Regions from separate parts of the Agrococcus sp. UYP33 genome, predicted to be linked through region 1. Evidence: predicted binding sites of a transcription regulator. Region 1 holds the regulator's gene; each other region holds the start of a gene.

Region 1 (4,811 bases):
TGCACGTTGCCGAGCCCATAGTCGAGCAGGGCGACGCGGGGACGCGCTGCCATCAGAGCGCGCCCTTGGTCGACGGCACCCCGGTGACGCGCGGGTCGTGCTCGACCGCCACGCGGAGCGCGCGCGCGAAGGCCTTGAACTCGGCCTCCGCGACGTGGTGGGGGTCGCGGCCGGCGAGCACCTCGACGTGCGCGGTGATCCTGGCGTTGAGGGTGATCGCCTCGAAGACATGCCGCACGAGCGAGCCGGTGAAGTGGCCGCCGATGCGGTGGAGCTCGAACCCGGCGGGCTCGCCGCCGTGCACGAGGAACGGGCGGCCGGAGAGGTCGACGACGGCGCGGGCGAGCGCCTCGTCGAGCGGCACGGTGGCGTCGCCGTAGCGCCGCACCCCGGCCTTGTCGCCGAGCGCCTCGGCGAGCGCGAGGCCGAGCGCGATCGCGGTGTCCTCGACGGTGTGGTGCGCGTCGATGTCGGTGTCGCCGGACGCCTCGACCGTGAGGTCGATGAGCGAGTGCTTCGCGAAGGCCGTCAGCATGTGGTCGTAGAACGGCACGGTCGTCGAGATCGACGAGGTGCCGTCGCCGTCGAGGTCGAGCGAGAGGCGGATGCTCGACTCGCTCGTCGTGCGCTCGATGGAAGCAGTGCGGGCCATGCCTCGATCCTATTCCGCGCCGAGCTCGGCCATCGCGGCCAGCAGCGCGCTCGTCTCGGCCCGCGTGCCGGCGGTGATGCGCAGCGTGTGCGGCAGGCCGACGTCGCGCACGAGGATGCCGCGGTCGAGCAGGGCGCGGAAGGTGGCCTGCGGGTCGGCGACGCCCCCGACGAGCACGAAGTTGGCGTCGGACGGGTAGGGCTCGAAGCCCATGGCCGCCAGCTCGTCGACGATCCGGTCGCGCTGGGTGCGCAGCTCGTCGACGCGCGACAGCATCTCGTCGCTGTGGCGGAGCGCCGCGACGGCCGCCGCCTGCGTGATCGCCGACAGGTGGTACGGGAGCCGCACGAGCCGGAGCGCGTCGACGACGGCGGGGTGTGCGGCGAGGTAGCCGACGCGGATGCCGGCGAACGCGAACGCCTTGCTCATCGTGCGGGAGACCAGTAGGCGCGGGTACCGATCGAGCAGCGAGAGCGCGGTCTGGCTGCGGTCGTGCGCGAACTCGGCATACGCCTCGTCGACGAGCACGATGCCGCGCGCGGCCTCGGCGGCCGCCTCGACGACGTCGAGGCCGATCGCCGTGCCGGTGGGGTTGTTGGGCGAGCAGAGGAAGACGATGTCCGGGTCGTGCCCGGCGATCGCCGCGCGCACGGCGTCCGGGCTGATCGTGAAGTCGGCGGCGCGCGGCACCGGCACCCACCGCATGCCGACGCCCTGCGCGAGCAGCGGGTACATCGAGTACGTGGGCGTGAACGAGAGCAGCGAGCGGCCGGGGCCGCCGAAGGCCTGCAGCACGTGCTGCAGCACCTCGTTCGAGCCGTTGCCCGCCCACAGCTGCGCGGGCTCGAGGCCGTGCCCGAGGTAGTCGGCGAAGGCGCGACGGAGCGCGTCGAACTCGCGGTCCGGATAGCGGTTCGCGTCCGGGAGCGCGCGAGCGATCTCCTGCACGATGTCGAGCGCGACCGCCTCCGGCACCCGGTACGCGTTCTCGTTGACGTTGAGCCGCACCGGCACGTCGAGCTGCGGAGCGCCGTACGGCGTCAGCCCGCGCAGGTCGTCGCGGATGGGGAGGTCGTCGAGGCTCGTCACTGAACCAGCCTAGGACGGCGGGCGAGCCGCGCCGGGCGCGGCCGAGCGCTCAGCGCGAGTAGTGCGCGGGGATCGCCAGCTGCTCGCCGGGCTGGATCGCGCCGGCGATGCCGTTGAGCAGCTCGATCTCGGCGATCACGTCGCGCGGGTCGGCCTCGGGGGCGACGACCTGCGCGATCTGCCAGAGCGACTGGCCCGGCAGCACGGTGATGTGCTCGAACTGGGCCGTGTCGGTGGAGGACGACGCGACGGCGCCGGCGAGCGCACCGCCCAGGACGCCGGCACCCGCGAGGGTGCCCGCGACGATGACGGGGGCGGCGACGAGCAGCGCGAGGGCGCGGCGACCGCGCGGCGTCATGCGCACCCGGACGGTCGGCGTGCCGGTGATGCTTGCAGTGGCGATGGCAGTCATGGCCTGCTCCTCTCGTGGGATCCGCAGCCGGTGCTCGGCCGGGAGCACCGGCCGCGAATCTCTGTTTCGAACCTATCTTCGATTCCACGGATGCGTCAAGCCCTGCCGCGGAGAATCTCCACGACACGCTCGAACATCCGTTTGATCCGGGCACCCTGTCGGATACGCTTTCGAACCACCAGGAGTCAAGCAGGGGCTACTGACATCGAGAGCGGGCGGGCATGGCGAGGCAGCTGACGGACAAGCAGCAGGCGATCCTGCAGATGATCCAGCGAGCGGTCCGCCAGCGCGGCTACCCGCCGAGCTACCGCGAGATCGGCGACGCCGTCGGGCTGTCCTCGCTCTCGAGCGTCACCCACCAGCTCGGCCAGCTCGAGCTGGCCGGCGCCATCCGCCGCGACCCCTCCCGCCCCCGCACCATCGAGGTGCTCGTCGACGACGAGCTCGACGAGACCGCGGGCAGCGTCGACCAGGCCACGTTCGTGCCGCTCGTCGGCCGCATCGCCGCCGGCATCCCGATCACGGCTGAGCAGCAGGTCGAGGACGTGTTCCCGCTGCCGAAGCAGCTCGTCGGCACCGGCGACCTCTTCATGCTCAAGGTCGTCGGCGACTCGATGATCGACGCCGCGATCTGCGACGGCGACTGGGTCGTCGTGCGGCAGCAGCAGACGGCCGACAACGGCGACATCGTCGCCGCGATGCTCGACGGCGAGGCGACCGTGAAGGTGTTCAAGCAGCGCGACGGCCACACGTGGCTGCTGCCCCGCAACTCGGCGTTCGAGCCGATCCTCGGCGACGAGTCCGACGTGCTGGGGCGCGTCGTCGCCGTCCTGCGCGCCGTCTAGGCGTCAGGCGGCCGGCTCGACCCGGAACTCCGCCAGCTGCGCGAGCGCAGCCTCGGTCACCTTCGCGTCGACGCGCGTGCCCGCCTCCTCGTAGGCCTCGCGCAGCACCTCGAAGCGGTCGTGGAGCATCGCGATGATGTCGCCACGGTCGAACGGCACGAGCAGCGACACCGCGACCTCCGGCCGCGGCAGCAGCTCGGCGATCCTCGCGAGGATCGCGTCGACGCCCTCGCCCGTCCGCGCCGAGGCGAACACGGCGTCCGGCTGGAGCCCGCGCAGCACGAGCCGCTCGTCGTCGCTGATGAGGTCGGCCTTGTTGAACACGACGACCTCGGGGATCGAGCGCGCGCCCGTTTCGCCCAGCACGTCGCGCACCGTGGCGATCTGCGCCGCCGGGTCGGGGTGGCTCGCGTCGACGACGTGCACGACGACGTCCGACTCCGCCACCTCCTCGAACGTCGAGCGGAACGCCTCCACGAGCTGGTGCGGCAGGTTGCGCACGAAGCCGACCGTGTCGGCGATCGTGAACTCGCGGCCGTCGGGCGTGCTGGAGCGCCGCACGGTCGCGTCGAGGGTCGCGAACAGCGCGTTCTCGACCAGCACGCCCGCGCCGGTGATGCGGTTGAGCAGGCTCGACTTGCCGGCGTTCGTGTAGCCCACGATGGCGACGCCCGGCACCTCGAAGCGGTCGCGGTTGGCGCGCTTCGCCTGCCGCGCGGGCCCGAAGCCCTTGATCTGCTTCCGCAGCCGCGCCATGCGCGTGTGGATGCGGCGGCGGTCGAGCTCGATCTTCGTCTCACCCGGACCGCGGGAGCCCATGCCGGCGCCCTGGCCGCCGACCTGGCCACCGGCCTGGCGCGACATCGACTCGCCCCAGCCGCGCAGGCGCGGCAGCAGGTACTCGAGCTGCGCGAGCTCGACCTGCGCCTTGCCCTCGCGGCTCGTCGCGTGCTGGCTGAAGATGTCGAGGATCACCGCGGTGCGGTCGATCACCTTGACCTTCACCTGGTCCTCGAGCGCGCGGCGCTGGCTCGGCGAGAGCTCGCTGTCGGCGATCACGGTGTCGGCGCCGAGCTCCTTCACGATGGCCGCGAGCTCCTCCGCCTTGCCGCGGCCGACGTAGGTCGCCGGGTCGGGGTTGGGGCGGCGCTGCAGCATGCCATCGAGCACGCGCGCACCGGCGGTCTCGGCGAGGGCGGCGAGCTCGCGCAGCGAGTTCTCGGCGTCCTCCGCGCCGCTCGCGCCACCGGAGTAGACGCCGACGAGCACGACGTTCTCGAGCCGCAGCTGGCGGTACTCGACCTCGGTGACGTCCTCGAGCTCGGTGCGCAGGCCGTCGACGCGTCGGAGCGCCGCGCGGTCCGCGCGCTCGAGCTGCGCGCCGTCGACGTCGTCGCCGAACCCCGCGTCGGTCGCGGTGCCGTCGTCCTGCAGCGCTTGCGCGCGCTCGCCGAGCACGTCGTCCTCCGACGTGGCCCAGGCCAGGATGCGCTCCGTCGCGCGCCCGGGGCCGGTGGGTCCGCTGTCCTGCGGTGCTGCCATGCTTCGTCCTTCGCTACTGTCGTGTCCGTGCCGGACCACTACTTCTCACCCGATCCCGCCGCGCCCTCGTCCATCCGGACGATCCGGGTGCCCATCGCGGGCGAGGAGCGGGAGATGGTCACGGCCACCGGCGTCTTCTCCGGCGACCGCCTCGACGTCGGCACCGCGGTGCTGCTGGATGCCGTGCCCGAACCCCCCGAGACCGGCGAGCTGCTGGACCTCGGCTGCGGCTGGGGGCCGATCGCCACGACGCTCGCGCTCCGCTCCCCCG
Region 2 (4,811 bases), on a different contig from region 1:
CGCGGCGATGCGGTCGAGGTGCGCCTGCGTGGCCTCGACGCTCGAGACGTCGCCGGAGGCGAGCAGGCCGGCGAGCTCGTGGCCCGCGAGGCGCGTGAGGTCGCCGCTCACTGCTCCTCCCCCAGGATCGCCGAGACGCGGAAGCGCTCGCCGTCGTGGCTGGGAGCGCCGGCGAAGGTCTGCTCGTGCACGAGGGTCTCGCCGACGACGTCGGCGCGCAGCACGTTCGTGAGCGGCACCGGGTGGCTCGTGGCGGGGACGTCGTCGCCGGCGATCTCGCGCACGGTGGCGATCGCGTCGACGATGGCGGAGAGCTCGGTCGTGAGGCTCGTCACCTCGTCGTCGGTCAGCGCGATGCGAGCGAGTCCAGCAAGGTGCTGGACCTCCTCGCGAGTGATCTCGGACATGCGTCTCCTCTGCGGCGGCGGGGGTCGCTCAATCCTACGGTCCGACCCCGCGGTGGCGGACCGGCTACGGGCCCAAGCCCTGCGTGGCGACGACCGCCCAGACCGCGAGCGCCTCGAGCGCGATCGCGGCGGCGAGGCACCACCACCGCAGGTCGGCGGCGATCGCGAGCGCCTCGCGCACGATCGCGCCGGGGCGGTAGGAGGGCCGGGTCCATGCGCCGATCACGGTGCCGTCGATGCCGGCCTCGGCGAGCAGCCCAGCGGTGCGGTAGGCGTGGTACTCGCTCGTCACGACGGCGAGCGGCGCCCGGCCGGGCGCGGTGACGAGCGGCCTCGACAGCCGCAGGTTCTCGCGGGTCGTGGTGGACGCGTCCTCGAGGTCGATCGCCGCTGCCGGCACGCCCAGCTGCCGCTCGAGGTGCTCGGCCATCGCCGACGCCTCGGAGCGCACCTCGTCGGCGCCCTGGCCGCCCGAGACGACGATCCGCGCGTCCGGCCGCTGGGCCAGCGCATCGCGCCACACCTCGGCGCCCCGCTGCACGCGGCGGCGCAGCAGCGGGCCGACCTCGCGACCGCGGAGGCCGGCGCCGAGGATGAGCACGGTGCCGGGCGGTGGCGGCGTGCGCGCCGCGCGGGCGTGCACGAGCATCGCGACGACGAGCACGGCGGTGCCGAGGCCGGCGGCCCAGAGCGGGAGCGCGACGAGCAGCGCCGCCCGGGCGAGCGCAGGGTCGATCGCGCCGGCCACCGCGATCGCCGTGGCCAACCCCGCCATGCCGGCGCCCAGCGCAGCGATCAGCCGGTCGACGCGGCGCACGCGCACGAGTCGGGGCAGCATGAGCGCGTGCCACAGCGAGGCGGCACCGAGGCCGAGGGTCGCGATCGCCGCGACGGTGACGAGCAGCGCCCATCCGCCGTGCTCGAGCGGCACGTCGAGCCACGCGGCGACCGGCCGCTGCAGCAGCCTCGCGGCGAGCAGCGCACCGGTGGCGACGACGACCGCCGCCCACAGCGCCGGGGCGAGCACGCGCATCCGCCGTCGCATCGCCACCTCAGCACCCTAGCCGCGCCCGCCTCCCCGCTCGCTCCTCCCGGCGAGCTCCTCTCGGCGAGCTCCGCCGCCCGCCGACCCCTCCGCACAACGCAAGCCCGGCAGCCCGGATCCGGCCCCATCGGGTGACGCTCGCCCGCTCGCCCGCTGGACCAGCCCGGCGGGCTTGCGTTGTGCGCGCACGAGGGGAGGCTCCTGCGGCGCGGGGGGTCGCCTGCGCGGCGAGGTTGCGCGGGGATCGAACGTGTGTTCGAATGGTGGCATGCGGTGGGAGGGACAGACGGCGACGCACGTCGACGCGGATGCGCTGCCGGGGCTCGAGGAGCGCGGCAGCGTGCTGGAGTCGTGGCCGACGCCCGGCTTCGACGGCGCCTCCTTCCTGGAGGTGACGGCGAAGAGCGCCCTCAACCACGTCGCGGGCGACGGCTTCATGGGCGGCGCGTGGACGATCAACCCCTACCGCGGCTGCCAGCACGCGTGCCGCTACTGCTTCGCGCGCAACACGCACACCTACCTCGACCTCGACGCGGGCGCCGACTTCGACTCCCGCATCGTCGTGAAGGCGAACCTCGTCGAGGTGCTCGAGCGCGAGCTCGCGGGGACGCGCAAGGACGTCACGGCCGTGCAGCTCGGCACGAACACCGACCCCTACCAGCGCGCCGAGGGCCGCTACCGGCTCATGCCCGGCGTGCTGCGGGCGCTCGCGCGGCACGGGGCCTCGATCTCGATCCTCACGAAGGGCACGCTGCTGCGCCGCGACCTGCCGCTGCTCGCCGAGATCGCGCGCGACGTGCCGGTCTCGATCGCGATGTCGATCGCCATCTTCGACGACGAGCTGCAGCAGCAGGTCGAGCCCGGCACCCCGACGACCCGGTCGCGGCTCGAGACCGTCCGCGCGGTGCGCGACGCCGGGCTCGACTGCGCGGTCTTCGCGATGCCGGTGCTGCCGGGGCTCACCGACACGCGTGCGCACCTCGAGACGGCCTTCGCGTCGATCGCCGAGGCGGGCGCGACGCGCGCGATCGCGAGCGCCCTGCACCTGCGGCCCGGCGCCCGCGAGTGGTACACGCAGTGGTTGCGCGAGGCGCACCCGCACCTGGTGCCGCTCTACGCGCGCATCTACGGCACCGGCAGCTACGCCGACCGCGGCTACCGCGACTGGCTGCGCGACCGCATCCGCCCGCTCATGCGCGAGCACCGGCTCGGACCGGTGCAGGTGACCGCTGGCACGGGCCTCGCCGCGCCCGGGAGCGCGCCGCCGCCGCGAGCGCGGCAGCTCGCGTCGACGAGCGAGCCGCTCGTCGCAGCGCCCACGCTCTTCTGACGAGCGCGCGCGGCCCGGGTCAGCGCTTCGGCCAGTGCCAGCCCGGCTGATCGAGCAGGCCCTCGCGGCCCGCGACCACCGTCTGCCCGTGCTCCTTCTCGAGCTCGATGCGCACGCCGTCGAGCGCGTCGGCGAGCTGCCGCTGGTGCGTCACGACGAGCACCTGCGTCTGCTCGCTCGCGCGGCGGATGAGCGCGGCGAGCGGCGCGAAGAGCTCGGCGTGCAGGCTGCGCTCCGGCTCGTTCAGCACGATGAGCGTGGGCCGCTCGACCGAGGTGAGCGCCGCGAGCAGCAGCAGGAACTGCAGCGTGCCGTCCGAGAGCTCGTCGGCGGTGAGCATCCGCAGCACGCCCGGCTGGCGCAGCGCGGGCGTCATGCGGCCGTCGTGCCCGACGATCTCGAGCTCGGAGCCGTCGAACGCCTCGGCGACGGCGCGGGCGATCTCGCGCTCGTGGCCCGCCTCGATCGAGGTGCGCAGCACGGCGCCGAGGTTCGCGCCGTCGTCGTCGAGCCGCGGGCTCCTGGTGCCGATCTGCGGCCGTCGGGCGGGCGCGCCGGCGTCGGTGCGGAAGGCGTCGTGGAACCGCCACGCGCGCATCTGGCGCCGGAGGCCCGCGATCTCGGGCGCGTCCGCCGCCCCGGCGTGCTCGTCGAGCACCGATCCCCACGCCGGCATGCCGCGGGCCAGCTCGCGCCAGCCGTCGTCGCCGTGCACCCGTGCGACGCCACCCCGACGCTCGACGAGCACGCTCGACGGTCGTGGCTCGAGCCCGGCGAAGACGTGCTCCTGCTTGATGTCGGGGTCGCGGTCGAAGTGGCTGACGAAGCCGCCGCCGCTCGCGGGCACGGGCAGGCCGAGGTCGATCGCGTAGCCGAGCCCGTCGGCCGCGCCGAAGCCGAGCCGCAGCGCGACCGGACCGGAGCGCACGAGACCCTCGGTCGGCCCGCCCTCGCGGACGGCGCGCGAGATGCGCTCGGGCCCGGCCCAGCGCACGGCGTCGAGGCCGCCGTCTGCCGCGAGCTCGCCCACCGCCCTGCCCTGGCCCGCGGCCGCGAGCAGCCGCAGCGCGCGGTAGAGGCTGGACTTGCCGCTGCCGTTGCGCCCCGTCACCACGGTGAGCGGCGCGAGGTCGACGACGAGCGAGCGGATCGAGCGGTAGCCCTCGATCGCGAGCCGGTCGATCACGCGCCCAGCAGCCCGCGCACGTAGCCCGCCTGGCCCACGTGCTGCACGTCGTCGTCGACGATGCTCACGAGCCGCACGCCGAGCGTCACCGGCGGATCCCACGCGTCGTCGACGACGCGGTCGAGGTCTGCGTCGTCGAGCGTGCCGAGGTACGCCAGCGTCGCCGCGTGCACGGCGTCGAGGTAGTCGAGCAGCGCGTCGGCCGACTCCGGCCGCACGGCGCGCACCGCGGAGGGGTCGTGGCCGTAGCCGGTGTCGTCCGGCTCTGGCTCGAGCCCGAACCTGGCGGCCCACGCGCCCGTCAGGTAGACCTGCTCGGTGCCGGCGACGTCGGCGATCTGCGCGTCCTGGCCGCGCGCGAGGTGCCAGACGAGCCAGCCGATCGTGTTCGCTCCCTCGGCGGGCGCGGCGACGAGCTGCTCGGGGGTGAGGCCGCGCACCGCCCGGCGGGCGGCGTCGGGCACGCGGGAGAAGGCCTCGACGAGCACGGCGATGCCGTCCATCACGCCTCCTCGACCGCGGGCAGCGCGTCCGGGCCCTGCTCGACGAGGATCCGGAACTGCGCCGCGTCGAGGATGCGCAGGCCGAGCGCCTCGGCCTTGCCGAGCTTCGAGCCCGCACCGGGACCGGCCGCGACGAAATCGGTCTTCTTCGAGACGCTCGAGGCCGCCTTGCCGCCGGCGGCCATGATCGCCTCCTGCGCCCCCTCGCGGGTGTAGCCCTCGAGGGTGCCGGTCGCGACGACGGTGATCCCGGCGAGCACGCCGCCGCGCTCCGCTGCGGCACCCGGGCCCGGGTGGTCGGGCGTCGCGAACCGCACGCCCGCGTCGCGCCACGACCGCA
Region 3 (4,811 bases), 1.9 Mb from region 1:
GCGGCGCTGGTCGGATGCGGTCGTGGGCATCGTGCTCGCCTTCGGGGCGGGCGCGCTCATCGCCGGCGTCGCGTTCGAGCTCGCCGAAGCGGGCGTCGCCGAGGGCGGCGCGCTCGCCGTCGGCATCGGCCTGGCGGCCGGCGCGATGGCCTACTTCTTCGCGGACCGGGCGGTCGAGGCGAGGTCCGGCCGTCGCGGCACCGGCGCCGCCGGTGCTGCCGGGATGCCGCTCGCGGTCGGGGCGCTGCTCGACGGTGTGCCGGAGCAGGCGGTGCTCGGCATCGGCCTCGCCACCGGCGACGGCGTGAGCGTCGCGCTGCTCGTCGCGGTGTTCGTCTCGAACCTGCCCGAGTCGGTCGGAGCGTCGGCCGACATGCTGGGCGCCGGCCGCTCGCGCCGCTTCGTGCTGCTGCTCTGGCTCGGCGTCGGCGCGGTCTGCACGCTCGCGTCCGTCGGCGGCCGCGCGATCGCCGAGGTGGCGCCGCCGGCCCTCACGGGGGTCGTCGACGGCTTCGCCGCCGGCGCGCTGCTCGTCATGCTCGTCGACGCGATGATCCCGGAGGCGCGCGCGAAGGCCCGCGACCTCGCGGGACTCGCGACCGTCGTCGGCTTCGCCGTCGCCGCAGGGCTGTCGCTGCTGTCCTGAGCGGCGCATCCGTCCGCGGCCGGCGGGCGATCAGCGCGTCGGCGGTGCCAGCTCGTCGAGGCTCCGCAGCCGGTCGCGGGCCCTGGCAGCGCGATCGGCCTCCGAGAGGTCCCACCAGGCGTCGCCGCGCTCGCCGAGCCCCTCCTTCGCGAGCTGCACGCGGTCGCGCGCGGCGTCGCGGTCGTCGTCGGTCTCGGCGAGGCGCACGGCCGACCGGGCGCGGCCGAGGTGCGAGCGCAGCCGCGCTGCGGCATCGGCGGGCAGCGACGGGTCCTCGGCGCGCCAGCGCCTGCCGTCGACGACGATCCAGCGGCCGTCGTCGGTGCGAGTGGTCTCGCGCATCCGCGCCTAGCGCCGCTCGATCGGGATGTGCCGGGGCTTCGCGGGCACCGGGTCGAGCGCGACGCGCACCGTCAGCATGCCGTCCTCGTACGACGCGGTGATCTCGTCGTCGCGCGAGCCGATCGGCAGCCGGATGGCGCGGGCCAGTGCGCCGTAGCGGAACTCCGACCGCTGCGCCTCCCGGCGGTCGGGGTGGCGCTCGGCGTGGATCGTCAGCACGCCGTGCTCGACCTTGACGTCGATGTCGCGCGCGGGGTCGAGGCCCGGCAGCTCGGCATGGATGACGAAGGCGCCGTCCTCGACGACCTCCTCGACGCGGATGCCCGGGAGCGGACCCTTGCCGTCCCAGCCGCCCAGCAGCGCGAAGGCGTCGAACCACTCGGTGAACGGCGGGAAGATCGGGTACTTGCGCGAAGCCTCAGCAGCCATCTCGAGCTCCCTCCGTGGGGTCCGTCCGTGCCCCATGTCTACTCCGCTTCGGAGGGCGACTCAATGCGTCGCGGATGCTTGGATGGCGGCATGAGCGATACCGACGAGACCCGAGTCGTGCACGCGAGCCGCCTCATCGCGGCGCCCGCCGACGTCATCTTCGAGCACATCGCCGACCCGGCGAAGCAGCCGGCGTGGGACGGCAACGACAACCTCGCCGAGGCCGCCGAGGGGCAGCGCGTGCGCGGCACCGGCGACGTGTTCTCGATGACGCTCACCGGCGACGGCGCCGTGCGCGAGAACCACGTCGTGGAGTTCGAGGAGGGCAGGCGCATCGCGTGGATGCCCGCCGAGCAGGGCACGCCGCCCATCGGCCACCTGTGGCGCTGGGAGCTCGAGCCGGAGGGCGCCGGCACGAGGGTGACGCACACATACGACTGGACCGAGCTGCACGACGAGCGGCGCCTCGGGCGCGCGCGCCGCACGCTGCCCGCCAACCTGCTCGCGTCGATCGATCGCCTGGCGGGCCTGCTGGAAGGCTGAAGAAGTTCTCCACATGCTGTCGAGAGTTCGAACGCTTGTTCGACGCTCGTGGTAGCATGGACCCATCGAGCACCACCGACGGCGGTGGGCCGAGGCGGTGGTCCCGATGGTGGACACGGAGGTCCCGGTGGAGCAGCAGGCGCGGCAGGGCAGGTCGCCAGAGGCGGCCGCGCTGCGCGAGGCGCTCGACGGGCTCCAGCGGCACGTGCTCGCCGTCACGACCGCGTTCGAAGGGCTCGGCGATGCCCAGCGCTGGGATGCGCTCGCGGTGGTCGGCGAGCTCATGCGGTGCGCCGACAGCGCCGCGGTGCGCATCGCCGGGTTGCTCCAGCAGGTCTCGCCCGCAGCTGACGCTCGCTCGCTCGCCCGCTCCTTCGGGTACCGCAGCACGAAGGACGCGCTGCGCCACGAGCTGGGCGTCACCGCCGGTCGCGCGACCGCGATCGTGCAGGTCGCCCTCGCGGCGACCCCTCGGCGCACGCCGACCGGCCTGCCGTTCGAGCCCCGCTTCCCGCACCTCGCCGACGCCTTCGTCGCCGGCGCGATCGGGCTCGACCAGGCACGCGTCATCGTCGAGCGGCTCGGCGAGGCGGGCAGCCGGATCAGCGACGACGACCGGCTCGCCGCCGAGGCGTCGCTCGTCGCCGACGCGGTCGGGGAGGTTCCGGCCGGCGAGCGCGGCTACGACGACCCCGTGCCCGCTCCGCCCGAGCAGCTCGCGACGACGGCACGCGCCTGGCTGCAGGCGTTCGACCCCGACGGCGCCGAGCCGCGCGAGGAGGAGCAGATCGCGCAGCGCTCGTTCACCTTCCGGCAGTGCGCCGACGGCATCTTCCGCGGCCGTGTGGCGTTGCCGCCGGTCGAGGGCGCTGCCGTGCAGGCCGTGCTCGACGCCTACGAGTCGCCGCGCACCCGCATCGACATCGGCGGCTCGCCCTCCGCGGCCGACGACGACCGCACGCCCGACCAGCGCCGGGCCGATGTGCTCGCCGAGCTCTTCATGGCGCACGCACGCTCGGGCGACACGCCCCGCCCCGGCAAGGACGCACCGACCCTGCTCGTCGCCGTGACGCAGGCCGAGCTCGACGCCCACGCAGCTGGTCTGCCCGGCTTCTGCGAGATCGTCGAGACCGGCGAGGTCGTGCCGGTGCAGCTCGCGGCGCGCATCATCTGCGACGGCTTCGTGCAGGCGGCCCTCGTCGACGACGACGGGCACGTGCTCAAGCTCGGCCGCCGCAAGCGGCTGTTCTCCACGCCGCAGCGCAAGGCGATCATGCTCCGCGACCGCCACTGCCAGGGCGAGGGGTGCGATGCGCCGGTATCGTGGAACAGCGTCCATCACGTGCGCGCATGGGCCGACGGCGGCGACACCGACATCGACAACGGCATCCTGCTGTGCACCCGCTGCCATACCGAGGTCCATGCGGGCCGGCAGGTGATCGAGCGCGTCGGCAGCCGCTGGCGGGTCACGCGCACGATCCTGCGGCCGGTGCGAAGGCCGTGGCGAGCCCGGCCTCGGGCGATCCTCAGGGCAGCCTCGCAGCGCACGCCGGTGCCGACCGGGTAGGATGGCTCTGACGTCAGCCCGCTGATCGCCGTCCGTGCCGCATCGCGGCCCTCACGCGCACCGCAGCAGGCGTCACCGGCACGACGAGCCGCAGCCTCGAGCTCCGGCTCCCGTCGCAGCCTGAACACCGGGGCCCGTACCCGCGGCCCCGCCTCGAATGGAGGACATGTGGCCGACGCCGCAACCATCGATGTGTCCGAGACGGACGCATCCATCACGGATGCATCGCCTGCAGACGTGACCGCCGAGGCGCCGTCGCGCGATCGCGACGCCCTCATCCCGCAGCTCGCCCGCGCCGTGCGCCAGGTCGAGGCGGGCGTCAAGCGAGGCAGCGCATCGCGCTCCACCCGCGTGAAGCTGCAGGTCGTGGCGATGCTCGCCCGCGAGGAGCGCGCACGCGTCCGCGCCGACAAGGCGCTCACCGACGCCGAGCGCGCCGAGGACCTCAAGCGTCTCGACGGCATCGCCGTCATCCTCGCCAAGGCCGCGAGCCGCGAGCCCACGCTGCTGCCGCTCCTCGGCGAGGGCGCGCCCATCACCGACGCCGTGCGCGAGCGCAAGCGCGAGATGCTCGAGGCCGCCGGCATGGAGCCGGAGCCCGAGGCCTCGTCCGCCCCCGCGCCCGAGAGCACCGAGCCGCTGGCGCCGCAGGTCGTGCCGCCGTCGGTGCACCGCGTGCAGCTCGCGAACCCGTTCCTCGAGCCCGACCTCTCGCACGTCCGTCGCAAGCCCGAGCGCGACCGCCTCGCCGGCTTCGACCTGCTCTCGCCGCTCTACCTCTCGTTCGAGGTCGCGGCCGACGGCAAGCCCGCCTGCATGCCGCTGCCCGAGCCGAAGCAGCGCCTCGCGCCCGGCGGCAAGGAGCTGATGCACCACCAGTCGCAGCTCGTGCAGGCCGCCCGCGACGGGCACCGCACCTTCCTGCTCGCCGACGAGCCGGGCCTCGGCAAGACCGCGCAGGCACTCCTCGCCGCGCAGGCGGCGGATGCGTTCCCGCTGCTCGTCGTGGCGCCGAGCGTCGTGAAGATCAACTGGGCGCGCGAGACCGAGCGCTGGGCGCCCGGCCGCCGCGCCGCCGTGCTGCAGGGCGACGGCGACTCGCTCGACGCGTTCGCCGACGTCGTGATCGTCAACTTCGAGGTCCTCGACCGGCACATCGGCTGGCTCGAGCGCTTCGGGTTCCGCGGCATGGTCGTCGACGAGGCGCACTTCATCAAGAACATCCGCTCGAAGCGGTCGAAGCACGTGCTGCAGATCTCGGCGGCGCTGCGCGAGCGCGTCGGC

Evidence for each region. The regulator LexA, encoded in region 1, represses DNA repair genes until DNA is damaged. The targets are predictions, from matches to a motif close to TCGAACANNTGTTCGA.
Region 2: a site for LexA is predicted at 1,697-1,712, ahead of ACVWW9_RS13965 (Rv2578c family radical SAM protein). Genes of this name have one in related genera too.
Region 3: a site for LexA is predicted at 1,988-2,003, ahead of ACVWW9_RS00880 (DUF222 domain-containing protein). Genes of this name have one in related genera too.

What each region holds. Positions count from the first base shown of each region.
Region 1 is NZ_JBSSDR010000001.1:2,062,064-2,066,874, reverse strand. It holds gene hisH (imidazole glycerol phosphate synthase subunit HisH) at 1-53, opposite strand, end outside; gene hisB (imidazoleglycerol-phosphate dehydratase HisB) at 53-652, opposite strand; gene ACVWW9_RS10110 (histidinol-phosphate transaminase) at 662-1,741, opposite strand; gene ACVWW9_RS10105 (hypothetical protein) at 1,791-2,153, opposite strand; gene lexA (transcriptional repressor LexA) at 2,375-2,998, shown strand; gene hflX (GTPase HflX) at 3,002-4,540, opposite strand; gene ACVWW9_RS10090 (class I SAM-dependent methyltransferase) at 4,562-4,811, shown strand, end outside.
Region 2 is NZ_JBSSDR010000002.1:752,106-756,916, forward strand. It holds gene gatA (Asp-tRNA(Asn)/Glu-tRNA(Gln) amidotransferase subunit GatA) at 1-111, opposite strand, end outside; gene gatC (Asp-tRNA(Asn)/Glu-tRNA(Gln) amidotransferase subunit GatC) at 108-407, opposite strand; gene ACVWW9_RS13960 (YdcF family protein) at 472-1,452, opposite strand; gene ACVWW9_RS13965 (Rv2578c family radical SAM protein) at 1,721-2,782, shown strand; gene ACVWW9_RS13970 (AAA family ATPase) at 2,802-3,968, opposite strand; gene ACVWW9_RS13975 (mycothiol transferase) at 3,965-4,471, opposite strand; gene ligA (NAD-dependent DNA ligase LigA) at 4,471-4,811, opposite strand, start outside.
Region 3 is NZ_JBSSDR010000001.1:196,225-201,035, reverse strand. It holds gene ACVWW9_RS00900 (ZIP family metal transporter) at 1-646, shown strand, start outside; gene ACVWW9_RS00895 (biopolymer transporter Tol) at 677-988, opposite strand; gene ACVWW9_RS00890 (Hsp20/alpha crystallin family protein) at 995-1,417, opposite strand; gene ACVWW9_RS00885 (SRPBCC family protein) at 1,508-1,960, shown strand; gene ACVWW9_RS00880 (DUF222 domain-containing protein) at 2,067-3,527, shown strand; gene ACVWW9_RS00875 (DEAD/DEAH box helicase) at 3,765-4,811, shown strand, end outside.